3 regions of the Arthrobacter sp. K4-10C genome follow, and region 3 is predicted to be linked to each of the others. Evidence: predicted binding sites of a transcription regulator. Region 3 holds the regulator's gene; each other region holds the start of a gene.
What was found. Region 3 encodes LexA, which represses DNA repair genes until DNA is damaged. Its sites were predicted from a motif close to TCGAACANNTGTTCGA; they were not measured.
Positions count from the first base shown of each region.

Region 1: AC5RUU_RS09735 (LexA family protein) is a predicted target of LexA. The motif match lies at 7,368-7,383, and genes of this name have one in related genera.
Region 2: AC5RUU_RS09090 (DUF6504 family protein) is a predicted target of LexA. The motif match lies at 5,531-5,546, and genes of this name have one in related genera.

Region 1 covers NZ_JBNHFI010000006.1:81,294-91,127, forward strand. The annotation lists gene betA (choline dehydrogenase) at 1-88, shown strand, start outside; gene AC5RUU_RS09710 (aldehyde dehydrogenase family protein) at 120-1,673, shown strand; gene AC5RUU_RS09715 (APC family permease) at 1,794-3,398, shown strand; gene AC5RUU_RS09720 (lipid kinase) at 3,564-4,523, shown strand; gene AC5RUU_RS09725 (alpha/beta fold hydrolase) at 4,602-5,438, shown strand; gene AC5RUU_RS09730 (Y-family DNA polymerase) at 5,482-6,780, opposite strand; gene AC5RUU_RS09735 (LexA family protein) at 6,789-7,220, opposite strand; gene AC5RUU_RS09740 (FAD-dependent monooxygenase) at 7,444-8,631, opposite strand; gene AC5RUU_RS09745 (HAD family hydrolase) at 8,969-9,787, shown strand.
Region 2 covers NZ_JBNHFI010000005.1:287,602-297,435, forward strand. The annotation lists gene thrS (threonine--tRNA ligase) at 1-1,562, opposite strand, end outside; gene AC5RUU_RS09085 (DNA polymerase III subunit alpha) at 1,679-5,167, opposite strand; gene AC5RUU_RS09090 (DUF6504 family protein) at 5,164-5,502, opposite strand; gene AC5RUU_RS09095 (hypothetical protein) at 5,649-6,038, shown strand; gene AC5RUU_RS09100 (chorismate mutase) at 6,090-6,410, opposite strand; gene AC5RUU_RS09105 (VOC family protein) at 6,430-6,852, shown strand; gene AC5RUU_RS09110 (SOS response-associated peptidase) at 6,875-7,636, opposite strand; gene AC5RUU_RS09115 (mycoredoxin) at 7,766-8,023, shown strand; gene AC5RUU_RS09120 (lipoate--protein ligase family protein) at 8,066-8,815, opposite strand; gene AC5RUU_RS09125 (thioesterase family protein) at 8,956-9,759, opposite strand.
Region 3 covers NZ_JBNHFI010000002.1:352,583-362,416, reverse strand. The annotation lists gene AC5RUU_RS04355 (SseB family protein) at 1-659, opposite strand, end outside; gene priA (bifunctional 1-(5-phosphoribosyl)-5-((5-phosphoribosylamino)methylideneamino)imidazole-4-carboxamide isomerase/phosphoribosylanthranilate isomerase PriA) at 687-1,433, opposite strand; gene AC5RUU_RS04345 (hypothetical protein) at 1,477-1,617, opposite strand; gene hisH (imidazole glycerol phosphate synthase subunit HisH) at 1,636-2,400, opposite strand; gene hisB (imidazoleglycerol-phosphate dehydratase HisB) at 2,397-3,023, opposite strand; gene AC5RUU_RS04330 (histidinol-phosphate transaminase) at 3,088-4,206, opposite strand; gene AC5RUU_RS04325 (LysM peptidoglycan-binding domain-containing protein) at 4,288-4,695, opposite strand; gene lexA (transcriptional repressor LexA) at 5,074-5,808, shown strand; gene AC5RUU_RS04315 (ATP-dependent DNA helicase) at 5,884-7,941, opposite strand; gene hflX (GTPase HflX) at 7,934-9,514, opposite strand.

The sequences.
Region 1 (9,834 bases), on a different contig from region 3:
CTTGGCGCCGCAGCACGCGGAGTTCTACCGGCACGGCATCAGCCCGCTTGAGCGGAACGCCGCCGCTGCCCCGGCAGGCAGGGCCTAGGCATGATTGATGCACAGGAAAAGGAGCAAGCATGACCGCCACCGTTGAGCAGGCACACCAGGCCGGCCAAGCGCAAAACACCGTCAAAGGCCTGTACATCGACGGCGCCTGGCAGCAGGCGTCCGACGGCGGCACAACAGTCGTGCGCTGCCCCGCGGACGGCGGCGAGGTGGCAGTTGTCGCCAGGTCGACGGCGGAGGACGCAGAGCGGGCAATCGCCAGTGCGCGGGCAGCCTTCGACGGCGGCCCTTGGCGGCGGCTCACGGACATCGAGCGGGGCGCCGTCCTGCTTCGGGTGGCTGAGCTGCTTGAGCGGGACAAGGCGGCTTATGCCCGGGCCGAGGCGCTGGACACAGGCAAGCGGCTCGTCGAGGCCGAATACGACATGGACGACATTGCCGCCTGCTTCCGGTACTACGGCAAGATCGCGGGACTCGATGCGGGCCGGGTAATCGACACGGGCCGGCCGAACGCCATCAGCCGCGTGGTCTACGAGCCCCTCGGCGTCTGTGCCCTCATCGCCCCGTGGAACTACCCGCTCCTCCAGGCGGCCTGGAAGGTGGCGCCGGCACTCGTCGCCGGAAACTCGTTCGTGCTCAAGCCCAGCGAGCTCACGCCATCCACCTCGATCCTGCTCATGGAGACCCTCGCAGAAGCCGGTGTTCCCGCCGGCGTCGCCAACCTGGTCACCGGAACCGGGTCGCGGGTGGGCGGCCCGCTCAGCTCCGACCCGCGCGTGGACCTCGTCTCCCTGACGGGAAGCCTGGCCACGGGCCAGACCATCATGGCCGCCGCGGCGGAGACGGTGAAGCGCGTCGCCTTCGAGCTCGGCGGCAAGAACCCCAATGTCGTCTTCGCGGACGCGGACTGGGATGCCGCCGTCGACAATGCCCTGACCGCCGTGTTCCTGCACTCCGGCCAGGTCTGCTCTGCAGGGGCGCGGCTCGTCGTCGAGGAGACGATCGCGGACCGCTTTGTGGCGGAGGTGGTGGAACGGGCGAAGAAGATCCGGATGGGTGGGCCGTTCGATCCTGACGCCGAGACGGGCCCGCTCATCTCCGCCAGGCACCGCGACCAGGTCCACGCCTACGTCCAGGCCGGCATTGCGGAGGGCGCTGAGCTTTTGTGCGGCGGCTACATTCCCGACGACGGGCCACTTGCGGACGGTTTCTTCTACCCGCCCACGGTCCTGGGCAACTGCCGCTCCGGCATGAGCGTGCTCCAGGAGGAGTCATTCGGTCCGGTGCTGACCGTGGAGACATTCCAGACCGAGGACGAGGCCGTGGCCATCGCCAACGACACGGAGTACGGCCTGGCAGGCGCGGTGTGGACATCCGACGCGTCGAAGGCGCAGCGTGTTGCGGGCGCCCTCCGGCACGGAACAGTATGGATCAACGACTATCACCCGTACGTCCCGCAGGCGGAGTGGGGCGGCTTCGGGAAGTCCGGCATTGGCCGGGAGCTTGGCAGCGCGGGACTCAACGAGTACCGCGAGGCAAAACATATCTGGCAGAACATCCAGCCCGCACCCAGCGGCTGGTTTGGCTCACCTGCCGGTGACGCCGTGGTGGGGGCCGCCGGCTAGCAACAGCATTTGGGGGAAACGGCCGGGCGCCGCAGGCGCGGTGCCCGGCCGCCGATATCACCCGCGTCCAACGGCGGCCGCGGGTCATCACCATTGTGCTTTTCTGACCTAGGAGTTCAGATGTTGGAACCCAGCAAGAGTACTGATTCAAGCGGCATGGACGAGTTCGGCTATGCCCAAACCTTGGACCGCAGCATCGGCAAGTTCGCCAGTTTCGCGGCCGGAGTCAGCTACATCTCCATCCTCACCGGCGTTTTTCAACTGTTTTACTTTGGTTTCTCCATGGCCGGGCCCGCCTATGCGTGGTCCTGGCCCATCGTTTTCGCCGGCCAGCTCATGGTGGCGCTCTGCTTCGCCGAGCTCGCCGGACGCTATCCCGTGGCCGGATCGGTCTACAACTGGGCCAAACAGCTCTCATCAGGGACGTTCGCCTGGCTGGCCGGCTGGCTGCTGCTCATCTCCTCGATCGTGGCGCTCGGAGCCGTGGCCCTGGCGCTGCAGCTGACCCTGCCCCAGATCTGGTCCGGTTTCCAGATCATCGGCGACGGCACCGGCACCTACGATTTCGCCCTCAACGGCGTGCTGCTCGCCAGCATCATGATCTCCATCTCAACCCTCATCAACGCCTTCGGCGTGAAGCTAATGACCAAAATCAACAGCATCGGCGTCTTCGTGGAACTCGCTGCCGCCGTGCTCCTGATCCTGGCCCTTGCCTGGCATGTGGTGCGGGGGCCGGAAGTCCTTTTCAGCACCTCAGGCTACGGCGAGGACCACGATCTTGGCTTCTTTGGGGTGTTCCTCATCGGCGCCATGGCATCGGGGTACGTGATGTACGGCTTTGACACCGCCAGTTCCCTCGGTGAGGAGACGAAGGACCCGAAAAAGACGGCTCCCAAGGCCATCCTGCGGGCAATCACGGCGTCCTTCATCCTCGGCGGACTGATTCTCCTCGGCGGACTCCTGGCCGCCCCCGACCTGAACGACCCCAAGCTGGGCGCTGCCGACGGCGGCCTGCAGTACATTGTGCTCTCCGTGCTGGGAGGCCCGTTTGGCAAGGCCTTCCTGGTGTGCATCGTCGTGGCCGTGATCGTCTGTACGCTCGCCGTCCACGCTGCCGCCATCCGCATGATGTTCGCCATGGCCAGGGACAACAACCTGCCCTTCAGCCGCCAGCTCAGCAAGGTGCACCCCGAGCGGAAGACGCCCACGGTGGCGGCCATCGTCATCGGACTCATCGCCATCATTCCGCTGATCGTCAACATCTCCCAGCCTGCGATCTTCACCATCCTGTCCAGCATCAGCATTGTCCTGATCTACCTGTCCTACCTGCTGGTCACCGTCCCGATGCTTCGGCAGCGCTTCCTGAAGAAATGGCCGCTGTCCGACGAAGGCCACGGAAAGGCCGGGTTCAGCCTGGGCAGGTGGGGGGTGCCCGTGAACATCCTGGCGGTCCTGTGGGGCGGGGCCATGACGCTGAACCTGATCTGGCCGAGGCCGGAAATCTACAACTCGGTGCCGCCGTTTGAGTGGTACCTACAGTGGGGCGGCGTGATGTTCGTGGGTGCCGTGAGCATCGGCGGCGCACTGCTCTACCGTCTGCGGATCCGGCACCGGACAGGAGTCCTGGCGGAGCACGCGGCAGCAGCACAGCCGGCGCGCGGCCTGAGCGAACCCGATGCCCCGGTTGCGCACCAGCTGGTGTCGGCCCCCTCATCCAATCCGTAGCCTTGCCCAATCCATAGCATTGTCCAACCTCTGGCATGTCAGTCCTGATGGGCATCCCCTTCGCGAGCGCTGCGAACGGGATGCCCATCAGTGCTTCGGAAGAAGTCCCCGGGGGCGGACGCGGCTAGCAGGGATTTCCAAGGTCAACCGCCCTAACATGTCCCCATGAAGGTTGCCCGAGAGGCCCGCTCTGCTGCCGTGGTGATTAACGCAGGATCACGCCGTGGCGCGGCGGCAAGCGAACTCGCGGTGCACCGGATGAAAACGGCAGGCGTGCCAATCTCCTCCGTGTACCACGTCCTATCGGGGGCCGAGCTGGCCGGGACGCTCGACCGGGTGCTTGCGGACGGGCCGGACCTGGTGGTGGTCGGTGGCGGCGACGGGACCGTGACGTGCGCAGCCGGCCGGGTAGCCGGCACGGAGGTGATGCTCGGTGTTCTGCCGCTCGGCACCGCGAATGATTTCGCCCGCACGCTGGAGATACCAACCAATCTGGCCGAGGCGTGCGCTGCCGTCGCAGACGGGAGGGTGGTGGACGTCGACCTCGGCCGGGCGAACGGCCAGCCCTTCCTCAACGTGGCCTCAGCCGGCCTGTCGGTGCGTGTTACCGAGGCTCTCAGCCCACGCCTGAAGCGGCATATCGGGCCGCTGGCGTACGGCGTTGCCACCCTTCGTTCGTATGCCCGGCACGAGCCTTTCCGGGCCCGTCTGGAGTTCCCTGAAGGGGACCACGAGCCGATGCAGCTCGAGGGCTTGCTGCAGGTGGCCGTGGGCAATGGCAGGTTCTACGGAGGCGGCAACACAGTTTCGCCAACGGCGGGGATCGACGATCACATTCTTGACATCTACGCAATCCTGGCAGCACCGCTCTGGGAGCACGTGAAGATCGCCAGGCTGCTCAGGGACGGAAGCTTTGTGGAGCACGACCGGGTGTACCACGTGACCAGCCGGCGCGTCCGGCTGGTCACCGCGCCACCGATGCCGGTGAACCTCGACGGCGAGATCGCGGCCATCACCCCGACCGACTTCACTGTGCAGCGAAACGCCGTTCACGTCGTCGTGCCACAGTCCAGCAACAGCGCATTGTTTGACGGGCCGTACGCGCCGAGGGGGACGTCCCTCTGAAGAGTCTATTACTGGCGGCCGCACTGGAGCAGTGTCAGGATTGGAGACACGACCACGCCCGTGGCAAGAGGAGGCTTGATGACCGGCGGGGCACCAGCCGCACCCGAAACCGGCTACGCGCAGGTCAACGGGCTCCAGATGTACTACGAGCTGCATGGCGACGGCGGCACCCCGCTGGTGCTCCTGCACGGCGGGCTCTTCGATATTGAGCAGCAGTTCGGTGCGCTGATCCCGAGCCTGTCAGCCGGGCGCCGGGTGATCGCCACGGATTTCCAAGGGCACGGACGCACCAACGACACAGACCGGCCACTGGCCACTCCCCATCTGGCCTCAGATGTCATCGGGCTTCTGCGGCACCTAGCCGTGGACAAGGCCGATATCTTCGGCTTCAGCGTCGGAGGTGCGGTGGCGCTGGACATCGCCATCAACCAGCCGGAACTCGTGCGCAAGCTCATCGTTTCGTCGGTGTCGTTCCGGCCGGAGGGGGACCGTGGCGGCAATGCCGAAGCTGTCGGGGAGATGACGGTGGACATGATCGCGGGAACACTGATGGAGGAACGCTACCTCGCTGTGTCTCCGCATCCCGATCGCCAGCACCTGCAGGCCCTGCTCAACAAGCTGGCACGCTACGGCGAGGGCGAGATTGGATGGAGCGATGACGACATCCGCGGAATCGCCGCGCCGACGCTCATCACGGTGGGCGACTGCGACATGGTCAGGCTAGACCACGCGGTAAAGTTCCTCCAACTGCGCGGTGGAGACGTGAACGGCGACTTTGAGGGTGTGCCGGAATCGCAGCTCGCGGTGTTCCCGGGCACCAGCCACTTTTTTGGGCTGGCGCGGACCGACCTCGTGCTTGACGTTGTGACGACGTTCCTGGATGCGCCCGCGCCCACCGGCTGGGCGGATCGGTGAGGGCATCATCTTCCTGGTTCCTCCACGTCCACCAGGCGGCGGATCAGGAGGCTTTGACCAGGGGGAGTTCGTCCCAATGCGTTGTGTACCGGGGCGACTGCATGGCGCGCTTCATGGACCAGTCCACTCCGCCCTTGATGCCGCCGTGGCCCAGTCCGATGGAGCCGCGCCCAAAGCGGCGGCTCACGTCCTCGAGGAGCGGGCCGATGCCGCGCTCCTCATGGCGGTTTTCGAAGGGCTCCAGCGGTGACTGGTTGCCCGGGGGGCGCAGGTCGGTGAGCATGAGCCCCGCCTTGGCATACTGCACGCCATCGCGGACGCCGGGCAGCAGGGCATAGGCGGCCTTGGCGAGCAGGAGCGGATCCGCCGTCGGCATTGGAAGGGATACGCACACCGAAGGGTAGGCCTGCTCATGCTGCCTGAAGGGGGATGTGGCCGCAAAGGCGGTCAGGACTTTTGCCTGGAGCCCGTGCCGGCACAGCCGGGCGCTGGCCTGCTGGCCGTAAACGCTGAGGACCTGACGCATGCCTGCAACAGTGGTGACCGGTGTGGAAAAGGAACGGGAGAAGATGAGCTGGTCCCGGCCGATGCGCTCTTCCTCCATGGGAATGCAGGGGATACCGCGCAGCTCCAGCACCGTGCGCATCACCACCACCGAGAACTTGTCGCGGATGACCACCGGGTCTGCGCGTACCAGGTCCAGCACGGTGAAGATGCCGAGGACATTCAGGCGCCTGGCCAGCCGGCCGGCGATGCCCCAGATCTCGTCCACGGGCAGCCAGCCCAGGAGCGCCTCCCGCTGCGGCGCCGGTACGGCGTCCCAGTGGCACACTCCGCCGAAAGAGGCGTTGTTCTTCGCCCACTTGTTGCACAGCTTGGCCAGTGTCTTGGTGGGCGCGATCCCTACGCAGACGGGGACTCCCACGTTCCTGCGGACCGCAGTTTTCATGGCCCGGCCGAGCGTCAGCAGCTGCTCCGGCTCACCCTTCACTCCCAGGAAGGCCTCGTCGATGCTGTAGACCTCCAGCCAGGCCGAGTACCTGCGGAGCAGCTCCATGACCCGGGCGCTGATGTCCCCGTACAGCTCGTAGTTGCTGGATTTGGCTACCAGGCCCCACTCCTTCGCGCGGGGCGCGAGCTTGAACCACGGGTCACCGGTCCGGATGCCAAGGGCCTTCGCCTCGGGCGAGCGGGTCACGGCGCACCCGTCGTTGTTGGACAGGACAATCAGCGGCCGCCCCTCAAGTGAGGGGTCGAACGCGCGTTCTGCCGAGGCGTAGAAGCAGTTCACGTCCACGTGCGCGATCTGCGGCATCTGCCGCATCAAGACCGGCTTAGGCATGGCCGGTGTCAGACATGGTGCAGGCACCTGGTGGCCACGCCCCAGACTGTCAGCTCCGACAGTGCGGGGACCCGGATGTCCGGGTACTTCGGGTTTTCCGCCTGCAGCACCACGCCCGTGGCAGTGATACGAAGCCGCTTGACTGTCAGTTCCCCGTCCAGCACCGCGATTACCACCGAACCGTCCTTCGGCTCAAGCGCCCGGTTGACGATCAACTCGTCGCCGTCGCTGATGCCGGCCCCCTCCATCGAGTCCCCGGTAACGCGCACCACGAACGTGCTGGTGATGTCCTTGATCAGGTGCGCGTTGAGGTCGATCCGGCCGTCGAAGTAGTCCTGCGCCGGCGACGGGAAACCGGCCGCCACCGCGACGGGAGAGACCAGCACCGACAAGTACGAGGCACCCGCATCTATCACGCGGGGACCAACAATAACGCCCACAACACACCCTTATTCGAAAATATGTTCCCATTAGCTTACGCCGTGTGCGGCGATTTTGATCTGCGGGTATAGGTCGGATACAGCTGTCTTCCACGTTTGGCGCAGTCGACTCTGATCAGGTTGCCACGACACACCGACACTCAGGCACCGAATGTGTGTTCTAGTGGTCCGGGGGAGCTGACGAAAGGGTCAAGGCGGTTTCGGACGGCACTGTCGAACAGGCCTACTTGGCGGTTCTGCCAACGATCTGGCGGGCCACAAGCCAGTCGATCCCTGGCAGGTGGCTTGCCCTGATGATCCACCTGCGCAGGAGGAGCTGGGCTTGGTTTGAGGGGAGGAACGATGATGCGGCGCGCCTCCCGGCTGCTTGGGCGACTTCCACAACGGGTCTCCAACGTCGCTCGAATTCGGTGAGCGCTGAGCTGATTCCCTCAGGTGAAGTCACGGGGCCGAGGATGTCGCCCAGGAGAGCGGCACCGGCGGTGGCGAGCGATCCGCCCTGACCCGCGAGGAGCGATACTGCTCCGCAAGAATCGCCAACGAGAATTGTTCGGTCGCTCCGCCAGGCCGGCATGACTATCTGCGCGACGACATCGTCGTAGGCGTCCTCTGGGCACAGTTCAAGGAGCCGGTCAACCTGGTCGCCGAGTCCGGCGAACTCCCGCCACAGCCGCTCCCGGGCATGCTCGGATGGCAGATGCCCGCTAGCGCCTCCGGCCTCCCTGTAGACCATGAACGCCGCCACCTCGTCCGCGCGGAGGCTGTAAAACCCGGCCATCCGGTCGATGCTGTCCGTGAGGACAAACCGGTTCCGGAAACGGGCATTCAGGAGCGGTTCGGTCACGATGAATGCAGCGGCACGCATGCCCAGGGCGCGCAGGTAATCCTCATTGCCACCAAACACTTGGGAGCGGACCGTTGAATGGATGCCATCAGCGCCGACGAGGACGTCCGCGGCGATCGACGCCTGCGGCGAGCCGTCGACGGCGACCCCTACGCCGTCATCCTCGCTCCGGACCTGGGATACCGGGGTGCCATAGCGGATGCGCACTCGGCCCGGGGCCACGTCATCGAGGGCCGCGAGAGCGGCCCGCTCCATGTCGGGGCGTAGCAGGCTCAGGACCTTTCCACCGGCAAGCCGGGCGAATTGCTGGTAATCAAGCCGGGCAGTGGGGCGTCCCGTCACATCGACATACTCAAGGGCGTCGACCTGATAGGCCACTTCCGTGAGGCGCGGGAAGAGGCCAATCCGTTCCGCTGCCTCGAATCCTGGCCCAAAGAAGTCCATCATGTAGCCTTCCGGGCGCGGAGCGGCAGATTTCTCGAGGAGCTCGACCTCCCAGCCGGCCAGCCCCAGCTGGCGGGCCGCAACCAGGCCCGCGATACCGGCACCGACAACCACAGCCTTCATGTCCTACCTCGAACTAGTGCTTGGGCACCTCAGTCTGCCGGGACGGCAAAAGTGTGTCTACCCCACGACGAAGGAGGTCGGACAAGGGGGCAGGGACCGCAGCATGGCTGGTGGTCGTGCCCGGAAAGGCTGATCAAACCAACGGGCTGCAGGAGCTCGCCATCCGCTGGGGCACCCTCTCTGCTGGGCGTTCCTCGCCATGGCCGGCTGCTATGCGGCCTTTTTGGCGGCATGGTTCTATGACGACAAATAAAGAGGGCTGCTCTCCACGATGAGTGCCGAACCGCAAAAGCAGCCCGCCCGGCCGCTCCCTCCCGGAGCCACGTAGACTTGCGGGATGCGGTTGGTGGCAAGCGATATTGACGGAACGATCCTCGGGCACGACGGAAAAATCAGCGACCGCACCATCCGCGCCTTCCACGCCTGCCGCGACGCCGGCGTCGAACTCGTCTTCGTCACCGGCCGCCCGCCCCGCTGGCTGCACCCCCTTGAAGAACAGCTGGGCCACACCGGAACCGTCATCTGCTCCAACGGAGCCGTCGTCTGGAACCTTGAAACGGACAAGCTGGTCTCTGCCCGCACGCTCAGCATCGCCGCCGTACTGGAAATCCGCCGCATCATCAAAGACCTGCGGCCGGCAGCCCTGTTCGCCGCGGAGACACTGACCGGGTTCCATCTCGAGCCCGGCTTCATCGAAAACGAATCGAGCGAACTGCTGTCAGAGTTCACCCCGGCCCCGCTCCAGGAAACCCTCGTTGATGACGACAGCGTGGTGAAGTTCCTCGCCATCGTCCGGGACGGCACCCCGGACGATTTCCTCGCCCAGGTGCGCCCCGCCGTCGCACACCTTGCTGCTGCCACGCACTCCTCGCCCGGCGTCCCCATGCTTGAGTTGTCCCTGCCCGGCGTGAACAAGGCCGTCACCCTGGCCGAGTACGCTGCGGCGCTGGGGATTGACTCCTCTGAGGTAGTGGCATTCGGGGATATGCCCAACGACATCGAGATGCTCCGCTGGGCCGGCCACGGCTATGCCATGGCCAGCGGCCACCCGGAGGCGATCAGGGCGGCAGGGCAGCGGGCCCCGCATTTTGACGACGACGGCGTGGCCCAGGTTCTGGAGGCTCGGCTGACTTCCCTGGGGGCCCGGCGTTCCTGATTCTCCTTCGCGCCGCCGTTCTCACAGCTGGCGCTCACTTCGCGTTC
Region 2 (9,834 bases), on a different contig from region 3:
AGGTTGAAGTCGAGCTGGATGGTGGACATCTGCCAGGTGCGCCCCAAGGCGTCCTTCGCCTGGACGGAAATCTTGGGTCCGTAGAAGGCTGCCCCGCCCGGGTCCGGGACGAGTTCCAGCCCCGATTCCTGCGCCACCTCGGCGAGGGTCCTGGTTGCTTCCTCCCAGGTGGCGTCGTCACCGACGTACTTTTCGGGGTCCTTGGTGGAAAGCTCAAGGTAGAAGTCGTTCAGCCCGTAGTCCTTGAGCAGGCCAAGGACGAAGTTCAGCGTCTTGGTAAGCTCGTCCTTCATCTGCTCGCGGGTGCAGTAGATGTGGGCGTCGTCCTGTGTCATGCCGCGCACCCGGGTGAGGCCATGCACCACACCGGACTTTTCGTACCGGTAGACGGACCCGAACTCGAACAGGCGCAGGGGCAGTTCACGGTAGGAACGGCCGCGGGACCTGAAGATGAGGTTGTGCATAGGGCAATTCATCGGCTTCAGGTAGTAGTCCTGAGCCGGCTTGCGGATGGTGCCGTCGGCGTTGAGTTCCTCGTCCACGCGCATTGCGGGGAACATGCCCTCCCGGTACCAGTCCAGGTGGCCTGAAACCTCATACAGGTGGCCCTTGGTGATGTGCGGCGTGTAGACAAACTCGTAGCCGGCTTCCACATGGCGCTGCCGCGAGTAGTCCTCCATCTCCTTGCGGATGATGCCGCCCTTGGGGTGGAAAACGGGCAGGCCGGAACCCAGCTCGTCCGGGAACGAAAACAGGTCCAGCTCCGCACCAAGCTTGCGGTGGTCGCGCCGCTCCGCTTCGGCGAGGCGCTCCTGGTAGGCCTTCAGGGCGTCCTTGGTGGGCCAGGCGGTGCCGTAGATCCGCTGCAGCTGCTGGTTTTTCTGGTTGCCCAGCCAGTAGGCGGAGGACGAACGGGTCAGGGCGAACGCGTTGGAGATGAGCTTGGTGTTGGGCAGGTGCGGGCCGCGGCACAGGTCGCACCAGACGGTGGTCCCGTCCTTGCGCTCCACGTTGTCATAAATGGTGATGTCACCGGCGCCGACCTCGACGTTGACGCCTTCACCGGCCTCGGCGGCATCGTTCTTCTTGCCCAGCAGCTCAAGCTTGTAGGGCTCGTCCTTCATGGCCTCGCGGGCCTCGTCCTCGTTCACCACACGGCGGACAAATTTTTGGTTCTGGTTGATGATCTTCTGCATCATCTTTTCGAGGGTTTTGAGGTCCTCGGGGGTGAACGGCTCGGCGACGTCGAAGTCGAAGTAGAAGCCGTCAGTAATGTACGGGCCGATGCCCAGCTTGGCGTCGGGGCGCAGCTGCTGGACGGCTTGCGCCATCACGTGGGCGGCGGAGTGGCGGAGCACGTTCAGCCCGTCAGGGGAATCGATCGTGACGCCTTCGACGTCGCCGCCCTCGGGAAGTTCCTGGTCCAGGTCCTTCAGTTCGCCGTTGACGCGGGCAACAACAACGTCGCGGCGCTCAAAGAAGAGTTCCGCACCGGTTGTCCCGGTAGTCACCTTGGTCTCTTCGCCATCGACGATGAGGGTGATCTGCTGGGCATCTGACACGGGTGTCTCCTATTCAAAGTTCAGGCTTCATAGCTTGTGGCGTACGGGGACCACAGCCAGCCATCGTCAATGCTATCGGTTCAGCGAAGGGCCGACCAACGCGGCGCACGGCAGGATCAGCCGCTATATCCCGTGATGGCAAGGCTTCTGCTGATCCCGTCCAGCGGATGTGCCACGTCCGGCGCCTGGGCTGTGGCATCGGGGAACGGCAGGGTTTCTGTCCTGCTTAGGTCCCAGGCCATGCTGGCACTCAAACTGATTCCCCTGGGCCCCGTCCGCCGGGTGGTCCCGCGGATGAGCAGCAGCCGCGTCCCGAACAGGAGTAACCCGGCGTTTTCCTGTGCTTCGTGGAAGAAGACTGAATCTATGCAGCCGGTGCCGTCGTCGATGCTTATGAACACCACCCTCCGGCCGCCCCTCATGGGCGGCGTCTGGGTTGCGACGCGTACCCCGGCCACCAGGACCTCGGTACCATTGCGCAGGCCCAGGAGTTTGTCCGCCGTTGTGACGCCAAGCCTGTCCAGCATGGGCCGGTGGCTGTCCATCAGATGGGTGCTGACATCCACCGCCATCAGGTCAAGCTCCGCCCGGACATTTTCCACCAACGTGGGTGCAGGCAGTCCGTGGCTGACATTCCGCAGTTCAACATCCCCCAGTGGCAGCGACAACTGCCCCTCGAGGACCTCTACGCCTTTCCTGCTGCTGCCGGAGGCCTGGAGTTTCTGCAGATGATGTACCAGGTCAGCCCTGTTGGCCGTGCCTCCTGCCTCCCGGTGCAAAGAATCGAAGGCGCCCAGCTGCGCCAGCCTCTTAATGTTTGGCTTGCTGATCCTCGACCTGGCCCGGAGGTCGGCAAGTGATTCATAGGGCTGGCCGGCGACGATTCTTAGCAGTTCTGATTTTGAGAGCCCGTAGATTCCGTTCAGGCTCAGGCGGATACCCAATTTGCCGGTGTCCGGCCCGGACGTTACCCGCTCCACCCGGTATTCCGCCTTGCTGAGGTTGATGTCCAACGGAAGGATCGGTACGCCCAGCCTCCTCGCTTCCGCTACCAGCAGCCTTTTCGGGTACATGCCCGGATCGTGTTCCCACAACCCGGCAAGGAATGCCTCAGGATGGTGGGTCTTCAACCAAGCGGACTGGTAGGTGGGCACAGCAAAGGCCGCACCGTGGGCTTTGCAGAATCCGAAGCTGGCAAATGACTTTAGGGTGTGCCAGACCTTGTCAACCACCTCAGCTGAATACCCCTTGGCTTTTGCCTCCCTTCGGAAATACTCCTCAACGTGGGCTTCCCCTGCATCGTTGCTCAATGCCCTGCGGAACTCGTCTGCCTTGGCCAGCCCGCAACCGGTCATCACGTCGAACGTCCGCAGGATTTGCTCGTGGAAGACAGTGACCCCGTGGGTTTCCGCCAGCACCGGTTTCAGGTCGGGGTGGGGGTACACCTCCGGGGAGAATCCGTGACGGTGTTCCAGGAATGGCCGCACCATATCCGATTTCATGGGCCCGGGGCGGAACAGCGAAATATCGATGATGAGGTCGTTGAACTCCCGAGGCGCCATCTTTCCGATCAGCTCCCGCTGGCCTGGGGATTCGATCTGGAAGCAGCCGAGGGTATGCGTGCTCCGGATCAGCTCGTAGGTGGGCTCGTCGTCGAGGGGCACTGCATTGAGATCGATATGGCCATTGTCCGCAATGTAGTCGGGTCCCGAACCGTCCGGGCCAGCGGGGTGCCGGCCAGCAGCAACTACATCTTCCTTTGACGGATGGATGCGGATGATTTCCCGCACCGCAAACGCCATGGCACTTTGCATCCTGACTCCCAGGACATCGAGCTTGAGCATGCCCATGGGGTCCATGTCGTGTTTGTCGAACTGGCTCATGGGCAGCCCGAGACCGCTGGGCTGGACCGGCGTGCGGTCAAGCAGGGTGGCATCGCCGAGGATCACTCCGCAGGGATGCATGGAGATATGCCGGGGCAACCGGTCAAGGCGTTCGGTCAGGTCGACCAGCAGGTCCAGTTGCTGGTTGCCTTCGGCGTCCCGCTGCTCAACCCTCCCGGCGAGCTCCCGCAGTTCGGGTTTTTCCTGCAGTGCCTCACGGAACTTGCGTGCCGAAAAGCGCCACAACTGCTTGGCGATCTCCCCTACTTCGCCATCGTCCATGCCAAGGGCCAGGCCGGCATCACGTACTGCACCCCTGGCGCGGTAGCCGTTCTGCATGCTCATCAAAGTGACCCGTTCAGCACCGAACCGCTCGAAGATCCGCCGATAGACGTTGTGGCGCTCAGCACTCTCCACGTCAATATCGATGTCAGGAAGGGTGGCACGGTCCTGGGAGAGGAAGCGTTCAAAGATCAGGTCATGCTGGAGGGGATTCACGTGGCTGACATCTATGAGGTAGTTGACCAGGCTGGAAGCCCCTGACCCGCGGGCAGCCGCCCGGACCCCCATGTCCTGGATCATCCGTGACACTTCGGCAACCGTCAGGAAATAGGAAGAAAACCCAAGGTTTCGGATGATGCCCAGTTCATGGTCGAGCCGGGACTGCATGGTTTTTTCTTCCGCGCCTTTAATGCCGGGAAACCGCCTGCCAATCCCGGAACGGCAGCGCTGGACCAGCTCGCTGTGTGGATCCTGGCTGATTCCTAAAACTGATGCCTCCGGGACGACTGGCTGCTTCCAACCCATGTCGGCAACCGGATCAATCCGGCACAGATCGGCGAGCGCCCCGGTTTGCGTCATCAGCTGCTGGAGGTCCGCGGCACCGTATCCGGCGGCAGAAATAATCTCCTTGCCGAGCAGGAGCATCTGGTCGGCTGACTTCAACCAGCCCTGGCCGGTGGGCTGAAGCAGCGGCTCGGTGGCGAGTTCCGGAAGCGACTTCAAGGTCCGGGCTGAATCCAGCACATCAGCTGTGGGGGCACCGTCCGCAGCGCAGTATCGGACTGCATTCGTCAGGATTGCCGGTACTTGGTGTTCCTCGGCGAGCCGAAGCATGCGGACTGCGTGGGCAGTACTTAAAGGCGAACCTGGTGCACTGAGTTGAGAGACAATTTCGGCCACCACCGTGCCGCCTGGCATGGCATCCAGCCATTGCTTGAACAGTGTCCGCGGCCGGAGATAACGCCGGCCGCTCATTGCCCGCCCCACATCGGAATCCGGGCCAATCAGGACGGTCAGAACCGGTTTGAGGGTTTGGGGATCGAGCGTGCGGGAAGCCAGTTCCGCCCGCGTCACGGCCACCGGCACCGCTCCCCCGGCTTTTCCTGTTGTCCGGGCATGGGCATCGGAGATCAGGCGGCACAGAGCCCGGTAACCGGAACCATTATTGTGGCCGCGGGCGAGCACCACTACCCTGCCTGCCACCTGGGTGCGGTGATCGCCGTCGTCGTCCAGGACCGCTAGGTCCACTCCCACAATGGGATCCAAACCAGCTGCCATGCAGGCTTTAAGGTGCTTGATGGTTCCGTACAGGCCGTCGCGGTCCGTGCAGGCGAGAGCGGTGGCACCATCTGAGGCGGCAGCCTGGGCCAGTTCTTCCGGCCAGGAAACCCCGTAGTGGGCACTGAATGCGGTGGAGACGTGAAGGTGCGTGAAGCTCATGCTGTTCTGGGCCGGAGGGCGTCATGGATCCGCAGGAGCCGCCAGCGGCCGCTGCGGATATGCCGGGAAAGGTCAAGGGTCATTGGTTCAAGGGAAGCCTTGTCCCTGCCGTTGCCATCAGACGACGGCAGAACCTGGATCCGCCAGATTTCGTGGTCCACCACACCTGGGCCGCTTCCCAGTGGAGCCCTGTTGTCTTCGGCCCACCATTTGCGGCGTTCGTACCATCGGACGGGTTCAGCGCAAACATCATAGGAACGCCCCGCCCAAAAGAGGCTTTGGGGCTGGCCGTCAGGCGAGCACGTGACATCAACGGATTCGCTGAACATCCCCATAACGCCTCCCGGAAGAACCTGACTCTATTCGAATATGTGTTCGAACACTTCAAGTCTACGCCGGGTTCAACCCAATGCATAGAAAAGGGTCCCGCAGGGCAGCCAAGGGGGTGGACGGAGCGTACGGCAGGGAGCAGGATGGTGCCATGGAAACCCAAGACGCACTCCTCAAGCAGGCATCCCTCAAAGCCCAGGACTCCACCCTGGTGGCCACCTTCGACATTGACGGCAGCATCCCGGGGTCCGGCGCTTATGTCGTTGGGCTGGTTGGGGCCACCCCGGATTACTCGTCCCAGCGGCGGCTATGCATCGAGTTCATGAACGGGGAGGCCATTGCCTTCTACTCGTTCAACCGCGAACAGGGCACGGAGGAAAACTATGACCTCTCCGGCGTATCGCACTCCGGAAACACCATCACGGGGCATTTCCCCCTCGCCGCCATTAACGGGCTGGGACAGGGGCATGTCATCTCTGCCTTCAGCGAGGCGGACGGCCGGGAATTCCAGTCCGGCGTCCCGGTAGAGGAAGCCCTCTAAGGCTTCCTCTTTTTGTTGCCCTAAACTGCTGCCTGTTGCCCGGAAACGCGTTCAGCTGCTTTCTTTGTGGACCCGCATCTCGAGTTCAATGAAGCCCGAGATCATGGCCCGGTACGTGGATTCCACGATGTCCGGGTCGATGTCCTTCTTCTCTGCGGCTGAACGGACGTGCTGGATGATCCGCTCCACGCGGTCAGGCGCACGCACCTCAGCGTCGTCGCCCTTCAGGGTGCCGGCAATGCGGATCAGCCGTTCACGGCGGGCGATAAGGGTGACAATCTGGTCATCCACCTCGTCAACAGCAACACGGACGGCAGCGAGCTGTTCCTTGTCGGCCAAAGCGTCTCGATCGTTTCCTTGAATTGTTGCCATCCTCTGACAGTATCGAAGCATGCAGCCAAGAGTCGACTTCATTTCACTGGGCGTCCGCAGCGTTCCGGCGTCCCGGACGTTCTATGTGGACGGCCTGGGCTGGCCGGTCCATAAGGAGGTTGCCGGGGATGTGCTGTTCATCCAGGTCAACCACGGCCTGGTGCTCTCCCTGTGGGACGCGGGGCAAATGCAGGCGGAGGCAGGGGTCAGCGCCCCCGGGCCGGTTCCGTGCATCACGCTGAGCCACAACCTGGGCAGCACGGAAGACGTGGACCGGGTAATGGCGGAGGCTGCGGCGGCTGGTGCCGCCATCGTCGCGGAGCCGGTCACTCAGCCGTGGGGCGGCTACAGCGGCTACTTTGCCGACCCGGATGGATTCCGCTGGGAAGTGGCTTACAACCCCACCTGGGCAGTGGACGACGGCGGCGCAGTCACCGTGTGACCCGCCGCGCAGGACGGGGCTGCTAGAACAGTGCTTCCACAGGCCTGATCAGTTCCGGCCCGTTGTTGCGCACGTTGCCCACTTCCTTGCCCACCGACTCCACACGCCAGTCGGCAGCCACGTCCTTGACGCCGGACCGCACCAGATCCACCAGCCCGGCGGCGTCATCAACCTCCGGATCCAGCCAGGCCTGCATGGTGGCCTTGTCCATGGGCAGCGGAACCCGGTCATGCAGCTCAGTCAGCTTCCCGAACACCGTTGATTCGGACCCGGGAGGCGGCGTGTCCGCTGTCAGGATGGAGGTGGACAGCATCCATTGTCCCGGCTCACCGGCAGGCACGGAGGGGTCCTTCCACCATTCATAGAGCCCGGCAAAAACCAGTCCCCGGTTTTCGCCGGGATGGACATAGTAGGGCTGCTTCGACTTCCCCGGGCCCTGTTTCCACTCGTAGTAGCCGTCGGCCGGTACAGCGCAGCGCCGTGACTGGATGGCTTTCCGGAACGCCGGCTTCTCCAGCACCGACTCGCTCCTGGCATTGATCATCCGCGAGCCGATGCCTGGATCCTTCGCCCAGGACGGAACCAGCCCCCACCGGGCAACGTGCAACTGCCGTACCTGCCTGCGCTCCGGGCCGTCATCAATCAGCCGCTCCAGGACGATGGGAACGTCGTCAGTGGGCGCCACATTCCACGACGGCGGAATGCTCACCTCATCCTCGAGCTCGGCGTCGAACTCGGCCAGGAGGTCCCCCACGGCACGTGCCATCACATAGCGTCCACACATGGCTCCAGCATGCCATCGGCGACACATGCTGTCATCCGGGCGGCCCGGCGGGTGCGGGCGCGGGGGAATACGGGCCGGCACGCTACCGTTGAAAGGAACGGAACCAACATCGACACAGAGGAGAACCCTGTGGATTTCACTCCCGAATCCGGCACCATCACCATGTTTTCCACCACCTGGTGCGGCTACTGCAACCGGCTCAAGAAGCAGCTGGATGCGCAGGGCATAGGCTACACCGAGATCAACATCGAGGAAGTGGACGGTACGGCCGAACTCGTGGAGCAGCTGAACGGCGGCAACCGCACCGTTCCCACCGTCCTGTTCCCGGACGGCACGGCAGCCACCAACCCTTCCGCAGCCGAGGTCAAGACGCGCCTGGCAGCATGATCGCCTGCGGGTGCCTGACCCGCACCTGGCAAGCGATGCGGGTCAGGCACCCAGCCTGCTGAAGGAAGCAGTTTCCAGGGCGGCATGGCCCGCATACGTTTTCAGCAAAGCATCCTCCACCGCCTGAACGGTGATGCCGGGGACCAGGTCCTCAACAGCGCCGGCCGTGGCAGGGTCCCATTCCAGCCCCAGCGCGGCGTAGCTGTCCGTTAGCACTTTCCGGATGGGCGCGGAGTCTTCCACGACAATCACCGAACTGAACAGCCAGCCGCCCGCCACCACCCGCTGGGCGGTGCCCACAAGTTTCACCCGGTGGCCCGGGTTGGCTGTGGCCCACCCGTGCACGCTGAACTCGCCCGGGCAGTACTCCCCCGGGATTTCGCCTACTGCCGCCTGGACACCTACCTCCTGCAGCGCCCGGGCGAACAAGTCCCCGAAATACCCGAAGCGGGTCTTGGAGCCGGCGATCGCATCCGGGTCCGGCTCGATATGGTCCACGATCAGCGTTCCCTGGTGGTAGGCGGCGGCGCGTCCGCCGGCCCTGCGGACAAGCGGTTCGAAGCCGTTGTTACGGCACGCCCGGGCTGCTGCCTCGAACCCCGGCAGCCGGGTGTCGCGCTGCCCGAAAGCCACGGTAGGGGCAGGCCGGTAGAGCCGCAGGGTAGGGCCAATCTGCCCGGACCGGGCCTTGGACAGAAGCTCGAGCCCGAATTCCAGGTCCCTCCCCGCTCCCAGCGATGCTTCCTGCCGCACCACTGTCAATGGGCGGGATCCCTGAACGGGGTGGTGCATCTTGCTGGGCTCCCTTACGGTCATTGTGCAATTCCTGCTTGTACTGCTGGCGTACCGGCCAAACCTAGGTTACGCCCTGGCCTTGGAGGCCATCGAGCAGGGATAGGCCCGCCAGTGCCGGATTAGCCGGCACCGGCCCGTCACGTCCGGCGCAGCGTAAGAATCTGTTCGGCCCGCCCGAACGGGCCCTGCCGGTCGTGCAGGACCGTGGATGTCAGGCCGATCCCGTCCCGGCCAAAGGAGACGGCGTTGTCCAGCCCCAACCATTCCCCTTCCGGCCGGCGGTACATGTGCACCTGCAGGTCCAGGTTGGGGAAGGCGTAGCTGTCCCGGCCCGGCGGCACCCGTGCCGCTATTCCGTTGGCGGTGTCCACCAGCCCCATCAGCCGGGCCAGGTCGCTGCTGTCGGCCTGGTCCGTCAACGGGTGGCCGGTACGGAGCCAGACCTTGCCCGCGCCCGGCCGGTGGCCTTCGGCCACGCGCATCTCCAGGGACCTGATGTATCCGCCGGGCCATACGGCGGACCCATCGTAGGGCTTGCAGTCGTCAGGGCCGGGTATGGCGGCGTCCTCGACGGCGGCTACCGCCGCGGTGTCGCTGGTGATCATCCGCCACGCCGTGGCCCGGATTGTAGTCCGGCCCGCGGACACGAGTTCGGCCTGCAGCAGTTCGATGGTCTTCCCGGGCCTCAGGGTGGACGTCTCGATGTGGAACTCCCCGCCGGGAATCAGCCCAAGGATCTCGTAGCTGAGCCGGGCCATCCGCATGTCCGTCCGCGGCTGGTGCCGTTCCAGGGCATCGGCCAACAGGCCGGAGGCAGGCGCCATGTGCTGCTCGTGGACGTTCCAGGCACCCTGCGCGTGGATGGTGGAACGGAAGTGGCCGCTGCCCAGGACCTGGTAATACGCATTGCCGGCCGCAAGCTCAGGAAGCTCTTCAGTCAACGGTGACCTTTCGCAGAAAACTTCAGTGAATTGCCACTAACTCTAACCGCTTGCGCCGGAGCCGCCGCAGCGGTA
Region 3 (9,834 bases):
AGAAGTTCGAGGTGCCGGACAGCGGGAAAACCCCCGGCTGCCCGGCCCATTTCCGCGGCGAGCTCCCCGTCCGTGTACGAGGGGATCCAGTCATGCTGCTGCGCGAGGGCCCAGACGGCGGGCCGGCGAACCACGAAGGTAACCTCGGCTCCGGGGTCCAGGACCAGGAGTTCAGCGCCTTCGGCTACGGCGGAGAGGGCCGCACGGGCCGCATACACGGCTACCGGCCGGGCGTCCGGATGCCAGGCGGAAAGCGCCGTGGCGGACGTGAACGCAGGCATGGCGGTCCTGCCGTCCGCGGCTCTGAGGGTGACCAGGGCCATGTCCGCCTGCTTGTCGGCCTGCAGGCCATGGGCCGACTCCTCCTCGGCAAGCTGGGCCACGATGGGGATGAAGACCCGTGCGGTGGCAAGGGAGGCGACGACGGACGCTTCATCGCCTGTACCTGCCCGGAGCGCCGCCACCGCGGCGAGGTACCCGGCGTCGGCCGTTCCGTCGTCGTCCTCGAAGTTGTGGATCCTGGCGTCGTCACCGGCGAGGCTGCGGCCGGCCCACGGCCGTCCGGCCGAATCCGCGGCTCCGCCGGCCCCTGCCAGCGCGGCCGCAATATGCCCCGGCAGTTGGCGTGGTGGGGGTGTGCCTGGTTGATCGCTGGCCATGCCGCGGCTGCTTCCCGTCCCGTGCGCCTAGCGGCGGCCGGCGACGTCGAGGGCTTCAGGCAGCGTGAAGGCGCCCGCGTAGAGCGCCTTGCCCACAATGGCGCCTTCAACGCCGAGGGGAACCAGGGAGCGCAGGACCTTCAGATCGTCCAGGCTGGAGATGCCGCCGGAAGCCACCACGGGCTTCCCCGTCTTTTCCACCATCTGGCGCAGGAGTTCAACGTTCGGCCCCTGCAGCGTGCCGTCCTTGGTGACGTCCGTGACGACGTACCGGGAGCAGCCTGCCTCCTCAAGGCGGCCAAGGACCTCCCAGAGGTCCCCGCCTTCCTTGGTCCAGCCGCGGCCCGCCAGGGTGGTTCCGCGGACGTCAAGGCCGACGGCGATCTTGTCGCCGAAGCGTTCAATGACCCGCCGTGTCCACTCGGGATTCTCCAACGCGGCGGTGCCCAGGTTGACGCGGGCAACACCCAGGCCAAGGGCGGCCTCAAGGGTTTCGTCGTCGCGCAGCCCGCCGGACAGTTCCACCTTGATATCCAGCCGGCCCACCACTTCCCGGAGGAGTTCGGCGTTTGATCCGCGTCCGAAGGCGGCGTCCAAATCCACCAGGTGCACCCATTCCGCGCCCTGCTGCTGCCAGTTCGTGGCAGCCTCCAGCGGGGTGCCGTAGCTCGTCTCGCTGCCCGCTTCCCCCTGGACCAGCCGGACGGCCTGCCCGTTCACGACGTCAACGGCGGGCAGCAGTTCAAGAACCGGCAGATCGTTTGCGGTGGTCATGTTCATCCTCAGTGTTGGGAACGGGAAATAGCTGGGAGGCCGGTCAGCTGCCCGGCAGCGTCAGCAGGTAGGCGGCAAGCAGGGACATGCCCGCCAGGACATAGAACGAGATTTGGGTCCACAGCGGCTTCTGCTGCTGCCGGAAGGACAGGGCGCCGCCCACCAAAAGTCCGGCAAGCCCCATCAGGACAATGGACCACATCTAGGCGTCGCCGCCGGCCGGATCTGCCTGGCTGCCGGAAACCGGTTCGGCAGCCGGCCGGTGCAGCGCATCCACCCAGTTTCGCAGCAGGCGCGCGCCGGCGTCCCCGGATTTTTCGGGGTGGAACTGTGTGGCGCAGAGCGGGCCATTTTCGACCGCCGCGATGAACGGGGCACCATGTTCGGACCAGGTGACCAACGGCGGCGCCATGCGCGGCTGGATGACGTCGAAGTTCCACTCCTGAACGCCGTAGGAGTGCACGAAGTAGAAACGCTCGTTCTCGACGCCGGCGAATAGCTTTGACCCCTCCGGCACCTTCACGGTGTTCCAGCCCATGTGCGGCACAACGTCGGCCGGCAGGAGCTCCACTTTTCCGGGCCATTCCCCGATGCCTTCAGCTTCGGTGCCGTGTTCGACTCCTGCCTCGAAAAGCACCTGGAGGCCGACGCAGATCCCCAGGACGGGCCGGCCGCCGGCAACGCGCCGGCCGATGAGGCGGATGCCATCGACGGCCTTGAGCTCACGCATGACCGTTTCGAAGGCGCCGACACCCGGAACCACCAGGCCGTCGGCGTTCAGGACATCCTCTGGCTTTGCGCTGAGGATGACCTCGGCGCCTGCCCGTTCCAGGGCGCGCACGGCTGAGCGCACGTTCCCCGAACCGTAGTCGAGCACCGTAACGGTGGGCTTTCCCTCCGGCGAAGGCAGCTTCCGGGTAGCGGACGGATCGATAATGGCGCCGTCTTTCAGGACCTGGCCGCTCACAGCGCGCCCTTGGTGGACGGGATGCCTTCCACACGGGGATCCGGTTCCACGGCGGCGCGCAGGGCGCGGGCGAACGCCTTGAACTGGGCTTCCACGATGTGGTGCGGGTCCCGGCCGGCAATGACGTTCATGTGCAGGCAGATGCCGGCGTGCAGCGTGATGGCTTCGAAAACGTGTCGGGTCAGGGAGCCTGTGAAGTGGCCGCCGATCAGGTGGTACTCCTGGCCGGCGGGCTCGCCGCCGTGCACCAGGTAGGGCCTGCCTGACACGTCCACGACGGCGTGGGCCAGCGCTTCGTCCAGGGGAACGGTGGCTTCACCGAACCGGCGGATCCCGGCTTTGTTCCCCAGGGCGGTGCGCAGCACCTCACCGAACGTGATGGCGACGTCCTCCACGGTGTGGTGGACATCGATATGGATGTCACCGGTAGCCTTCACCGTCATGTCGATGAGCGAGTGCTTGCATAGCGCCGTGAGCATGTGGTCGTAGAAGGGCACGGACGTGTCGATGTCCGAGATGCCGGTACCGTCAAGGTTGATCTCCACGAGCACGGAGGACTCACTGGTGGCACGCTCCATGCGCGCAGTCCGGGCCGCAGCCGTGTTCGATCCGGTGGAACTCATGGTCTGGTGTCCTTTTTGAGCGGGAAGGAGTGTTTCAAAGGCGTTCAGCGCCGGTAGTCCAAGTCTAGGCGGGAAGCGCGGCCTGGCTGGCAAGGATGCTTTCCAGGGCCGTGAGGAATGCTGTGGTTTCGGTCTCAGTGCCTGCTGTGACACGAAGGTGCCCGGGGATTCCGACATCGCGGATCAGCACGCCCGCGTCCAGCAGTTCCTGCCAGACCTGGTGCGGGTTCTCCAGTCCGCCGAAGAAAACGAAGTTGGAGTCCGAGGCCGCCGGTTTGAGGCCCATCCGCGTCAATTCGGAGACTATGCGGTCGCGCTGACCCTTGATGTCCTCAACGTCGGCCATGAGGGCGTCACGGTGCTGCAGGGCGGCCAGGGCGGTGGCTTGCGTGACGGCAGACAGGTGGTACGGAAGGCGGACCAGGCGGAGGGCATCCGTAACTTCCGGGGCAGCCGCCATGTAGCCGAGACGGGCCCCGGCAAGGGCGAAGGCCTTGCTCATGGTGCGGGAAACAATCAGCCGTTCCCTGCCCGGCAGGAGGGTCAGTGCACTCGGCGTGCCGTCATGGGCAAACTCGTGGTAGGCCTCGTCAACAATTACGATGGTCTGGCTTTCTGCCCCGGCCTCGTAGACGGCTTCCACCACGTCCAGCCCCAGGCCAGTGCCCGTAGGGTTATTGGGCGAGCAGAGGAAGACGATATTGGGCTGCAGCTCCTTCACCTGGCGGGCGGCGGATTCGGCACTCAGCCCGTAGCCGTCAGCGCGTTCACCTTTGATGTATTCGGTATCCGTGCCGCTTGCGAGCAGCGGGTACATGGAATACGTGGGCGGGAAACCCAGGGCTGTGCGGCCGGGACCACCGAAAGCCTGGAGGATCTGCTGAAGCACCTCGTTGGAACCGTTGGCGGCCCACAGGTTGGACTCGTCCAGTCCGTGACCGAGGTACTCCGCCAACGCTTTGCGCAGCTCGGTGAACTCCCGGTCCGGGTACCGGTTGAGACCGGTGGCGGCCTCAGCCACTGCCGCCGTGATGGCCGCCCGCACGTCAGCCGGCACTCCGTGGGAGTTCTCGTTGACATTTAGAAGGATGGGAACGTCCAGCTGGGGCGCCCCGTAGGGGGTCAGCCCGCGGAGGTTGCTGCGGAGGGGAAGCCGGTTCAGACGCTCTAGCTGGTCATTCACCTGAACAGTTTAGTGGCCGTTCCGGGGACCGGAAAATGTGACAGACCGCGTCCGCGGCGGGCATGCACACCAGCTTCGGGCCTAGTGGGTGGGAACGAACAGCTGCTGGCCGGGCAAAACAGCCCCTGCGGAAAGGTTGTTCAGCTGGACGATATCGGCAACAACATCGCGGGCGTCGCGCTCGGGCGCGACAGCACCGGCAATGGCCCACAGGGATTCCCCAGGCTGGACAGTCACGGTGACAGTGGGGGTAACGGCGAGATCCTCCGGTGCATCCGATGCCTTGGCCGGCGAGTTGAAAAAGCCTGTCAGGGACAGCAGCAGGGCCGCCAACAGCATGAGCGGGATCCCGATCAGGACGATTTTCCCCCGCCGGGTCAGGCGCAACGGCGGCAGGGGCGCCGGACTGCCCGGGGTCTCCGGCCGGCCCTGCCGCGGCGCCTGCCGGACATGCGGAACCTTGGCCTGAGAAGCGGATATAGCTGACATGTCTGAGCCCTCCTGGACCGTACCGTGCTGCTGAACCGAAGTGTGGCGGCCTCAACCGAAGCGACCTGCGTAAACCGAAGCGAGGTGCTGTTCGTGCCTCACCCTGCCACCCACCACTGACATTCCGGTTTCGTATTCGAATACCGCAGTTCGCAGTAGAACACTTGTTCGAATGTTGCGCTCTTAGTTTTAGCACCTATCAACGAATATTGTCGAGACTCGCTAGAACAAATGTTTGAAAAAGCAAGGTGGCTGGCCTAGCTTTGAAACAAGAAAAGAACCACCCCTGAAGTTGACCAGCAGGGTCTGACAATGAGGGCGAGTCACGCAGTCCGGAGCCGTTGAAAGCCCGGTGGCAACCGAAAGGCATTGGCGAATATGGCAGCAGCAGCCACCGGGGGCAGGGCAACCCCGCAGCCGAAGAGGACCGCCAAGGGCCTGACTCCGCGGCAGAAAAAAATCCTCGAAACGATCCAGCGCTCAGTCAACGACAACGGCTACCCGCCGTCCATGCGCGAAATCGGCGACACCGTGGGGCTTGCCAGCCTGTCCAGCGTTACGCACCAGCTCTCGCAGCTGGAAAAGCTGGGCTATCTGCGGCGGGACCCGAAGCGTCCCCGCGCCATGGAGGTGCTCACGCCACTTACCCTGGACGGCGGGGCGGCGACCACAGCCGGCCACCCACCGGTTTCCCTGGCCCGCGAAGGTGCCACGGTGACCGAGCTGCCCACCGCCGTCGACACCGCCATGGTGCCACTGGTGGGCCGGATCGCCGCCGGCGGTCCCATCCTGGCAGACCAGCTGGTGGAGGACGTCATGCCGCTTCCCAGGCAGCTGGTGGGACAAGGCGAGCTGTTCATGCTCAAGGTGGCGGGTGATTCCATGGTGGACGCCGCCATATGCGACGGCGACTGGGTGGTGGTCCGGCGCCAGGCGGATGCCGCAAATGGCGATATTGTGGCAGCACTCCTCGACGATGAGGCCACGGTGAAGACCTTCCGCCAGCGTGATGGCCATACCTGGCTGCTCCCGCAGAACACGCAGTACGAACCAATACTTGGGGATCACGCCACCATCATGGGCAAAGTGGTCTCGGTCCTGCGCTCGCTCTAGGAGAATCAGGGCGCGTACAGCAACGCTTCGAAAAAGACGGCACCTTCCCGGATTCCCGGCGACGGTGCCGTCTTTTTAGTTGGCCTCCCGCGCCAGCCTTTGGAGGGCTGCCACGGCGGTCTCCCGGTCCGTCGTGGCCCAGAATGGGGGCAGGGCGGCGCGCAGGAACCCGGCGTAGCGTTCGGTGGCAAGGCGGGAATCCAGAACTGCCACTACTCCCTTGTCACCGGTGGACCGGATCAGCCGGCCGGCACCCTGCGCCAGCCGGATGGCGGCGTGGGTGGCCGAAACCGACATGAACCCGTTGCCACCGGCCTGCGCCACCGCCCGCGAACGCGCTGTCATGAGTGGATCGTCGGGCCGCGGGAACGGGATCCGGTCGATGACCACCAGCCGGCACGACCCGCCGGGAACGTCCACTCCCTGCCAAAGGGACATGGTTCCAAACAGGCAGGTGTCGGGCTCATCGGCGAACTGCTTGACCAATGCGGTCATGGTGGAATCGCCCTGGCACAGGACCGTCATGTCCAGCTTGGGGCGCAGGGCCTCGGCCGCTTCCTCGGCTGCACGCCGCGAGGAGAACAGGCACAGCGCTCCGCCGCTGGAGGCGCGGATCAGGGCCTCCAGCTCAGCCAGCGACTCCGGGGACGCGCCGCGGCCGGGCTTGGGCAAATGGCCAGCCACGTACAGGATGCCCTGTTTCGGATAATCGAAGGGCGATCCCACGTCCACGCCGGTCCACGCGGGTGCACCGTCCCCCACCAGGCCAAGCCCTCCGGCGGTCGGTTCGAAGGCGGAGCCGATGGCCAGCGTGGCGGATGTCAGGACCACTGTGTGACCGGCAAAAAGGCCATCGCGCAGCCTTCCGGCCACGGACAGCGGCGCGATGTTGATCAGCACCGGCGCCGACTCATCCGGCTGCGAATACCCCTGGCCGGGATCGAACGAACTGGCGCGGGAAAACCACACCACTTCCCTGTTCTCGCGGGCGGCAAGGAGCCGCTCGCACAGTTCCAGGATGAGCATCAGACGTGACCGCGCAAGCTGCCTGCCGCCGTCGGCCGTTGTACTGCTGTCCCCCTTGGAATCGGACAGAGCCGCACGGCTGGCCTCACGCAACTGGTCGATGCAGTCCAGCTGTTCGTCATTCAAGCCGTTGGGAAGAAGCCCGTTCGGCATTCCCGCCAGCGCAAGCTCAAGGTTTGCGGCGGCGGCGTTGAGGGCGTCCACGGTGATGGCCGTGTGCTTACGCGCACTGGACGCAGCGGCGTGCACCATGGCTACCGACAGCTGGCCCGTGACGGCTCCCGTGACCCGGTCCTGCAGCTCATGGGCCTCATCAACCACCACCACGTCATACTCGGGCAGGACCGCAAGCCCCTCGAAGGCGCTGACGGCCAGCATGGCGTGGTTAGTAACCACGACGTCGGCTTCTGCCGCATCCTGGCGAGCCAGCTCGCTGAAACATTCCTCAGCGAGGGGGCACTTCTGTGATCCCAGGCATTCCATGGACGTGACCGAGACCTGCCGCCAGGCGCGGTCCGTCACGCCGGGAAGGAGTTCGTCACGGTCACCGGTGGCAGTCTTTTCCGCCCACTCGCGCAGGCGCACCACTTCCTTGCCAAGCTGCGACGAGGGGCCGCCGACGGCAGCAGCGAAGTGGGGAACACTGGTGTCCTCCCCCAGTGAAAACAGCTGGCCCTCCGCGGGCTCCTCCGACGGGAACCCGCCTTCAAGCTTGTGCCGGCACACGTAGTTCGACCGGCCCTTGACCAGTGCCACCTTCACGGGCCGGTCCAGGGCAGGCGTGATCGCTTTGAGGAGCCGGGGCAGGTCCCGGCCAACGATCTGCGTCTGCAGTGCCAGCGTTGCGGTGGACACCAGGGCCGGCTTGTTGCTTTGGAGCGCGTGGGCGATGAGCGGGACCAGGTAGGCAAGGGACTTGCCGGTGCCGGTTCCGGCCTGAACCAGCAGGTGGTTCCCTGTCCCGATGGCGCGGGCCACCTGCCGGGCCATTTCGTGCTGCCCGGTACGGCTCTGTCCGCCCATTGCGGCAACGGCCCGGTCGAGCAGCCCGATGACGAACTGCTCGCCGGCCGTGTCCGTGGCTTCGCCAGCCACGAGGTCAGTCATCGCTGGCGAAGGGTTCCAGTTCGGCGGCGAGGCCTTCCCGGACCATGGCCACTGCCCGGGTCCCTGCCTCGACGTGGTCAAGGCTGATGATTTCAGCGTCGGATTCGTGCAGTTTGCTGATCAGGTCGCCGCGGTTGTACGGAATCAGCAGTGCCATCTTGACGCTGGGCCGCGGGATGGATTCGCTGATCACCCTGAGCAGTTCCGCGATCCCCTCACCTGTACGGGCCGAGACCACAACGTGGCGCGGCTCGCGCTGCTTGAGCCGTTCCACCACAAAGGGATCGGCGGCGTCGGCCTTGTTCAGCACGATGATCTCTGGAATCTTGCGGGCGTCCACCTCGCTGAAGACCTTGCGAACGGCTGCGATCTGGCCTTCGGGGTCCGGGTGTGAGGCATCCACCACATGCAGGATGAGGTCGGCGTCCGCCACCTCCTCCAGGGTGGAGCGGAATGCCTCGACAAGCTGGGTGGGCAAGGACCGGACAAAGCCGACCGTGTCCGCCAGGGTGTACCCCAGCCCGTCGGCCGTTTCAGCCTTGCGCACTGTGGGATCCAGCGTGGCGAACAGGGCGTTCTCCACCAGGACACCCGCGTCCGTCAACCGGTTGAGCAACGAGGATTTGCCCGCGTTGGTGTACCCGGCGATGGCCACGGACGGCACGGCATTGCGACGGCGGTTGGCGCGTTTGGTCTCGCGGGCTGGCTTCATTGCGGCGATCTCGCGCCTCAGCTTGGCCATGCGCGTGCGGATGCGCCGGCGGTCCAGTTCGATCTTCGTCTCACCGGGACCACGGGAGCCCATGCCGGCGGCGGCACTGCCCACCTGGCCACCGGCCTGGCGGGACATCGACTCACCCCAGCCACGGAGGCGGGGAAGGAGGTATTCGAGCTGCGCCAGTTCGACCTGGGCCTTGCCCTCCCGGCTCTTGGCGTGCTGGGCGAAGATGTCCAGGATCAGCGCCGTGCGGTCGATGACCTTGACCTTGACGATGTCTTCAAGGCCGCGCCGCTGGGACGGGGCAAGTTCGGCGTCAACAATCACCGTATCCGCCCCGGTAGACAACACAATGTCCTTGAGTTCCAGGGCTTTGCCGGAACCCAGGAACGTGCCGGGATCCGGCTTGTCCCGGCGCTGCACCAGGCCGTCGAGAACCTCGGAACCGGCAGTCTCGGCGAGTGCTGCAAGCTCACGCAGCGAGTTTTCGGCGTCGGCGAGGGTCCCCTCGGACCAGAGGCCTGCCAGGACCACGCGCTCCAGGCGCAGCTGGCGGTACTCGACCTCGGTAACGTCTTCCAGTTCCGTGGAGAGACCCGCCGTGCGCCGCAGGGCGCGGCGTTCTTCAAGGTCCTGCTGGTCACCGTCGTAGGTGGTGTGCTCTTCGTCCAAACGGGAGATCGCCTGGGCCGTGCCCAGCACGGGCTTGCCGTTGCCGCGTTCTTCTCCGCGGGGCGTGCTGAGATTCCTGGCCGGTACGTCCTTGGAGAGAATCCGGTCGATCACAGCCTGGATTTCCGCAGGGCTCATGTCCTGGGCGGCTGAATCTGATCCGGTGTTGGGCTGGGTGGTCATGGTCTCCTTTGAAGGTTCGGCAGTTCCAGAATAGTGCCGAATGCTGGTCTGTGGGGAAGTATTCGCGCTGGGCTGAGGGCCTGCGGTCATGCGGTTCTCCTTGGATGTTCGGCGCCGGCCAGCTGGGATACGGGGCGGCGACTGTGCCGCACCATGGAGGGGCGGCGAAACGGGACGTGCCGGAGAATCGGCGAAATGACCAGCGGGGTGCTGACTTTCGAGTATTGTCCGGCTGCCGGAGCAGACAGGACGCGTCTGGGCCGGTGCACAAGCGGAAGGTGGTTAAAACCTGCGTCGCCGTGGGACATGGCTTCGGGACG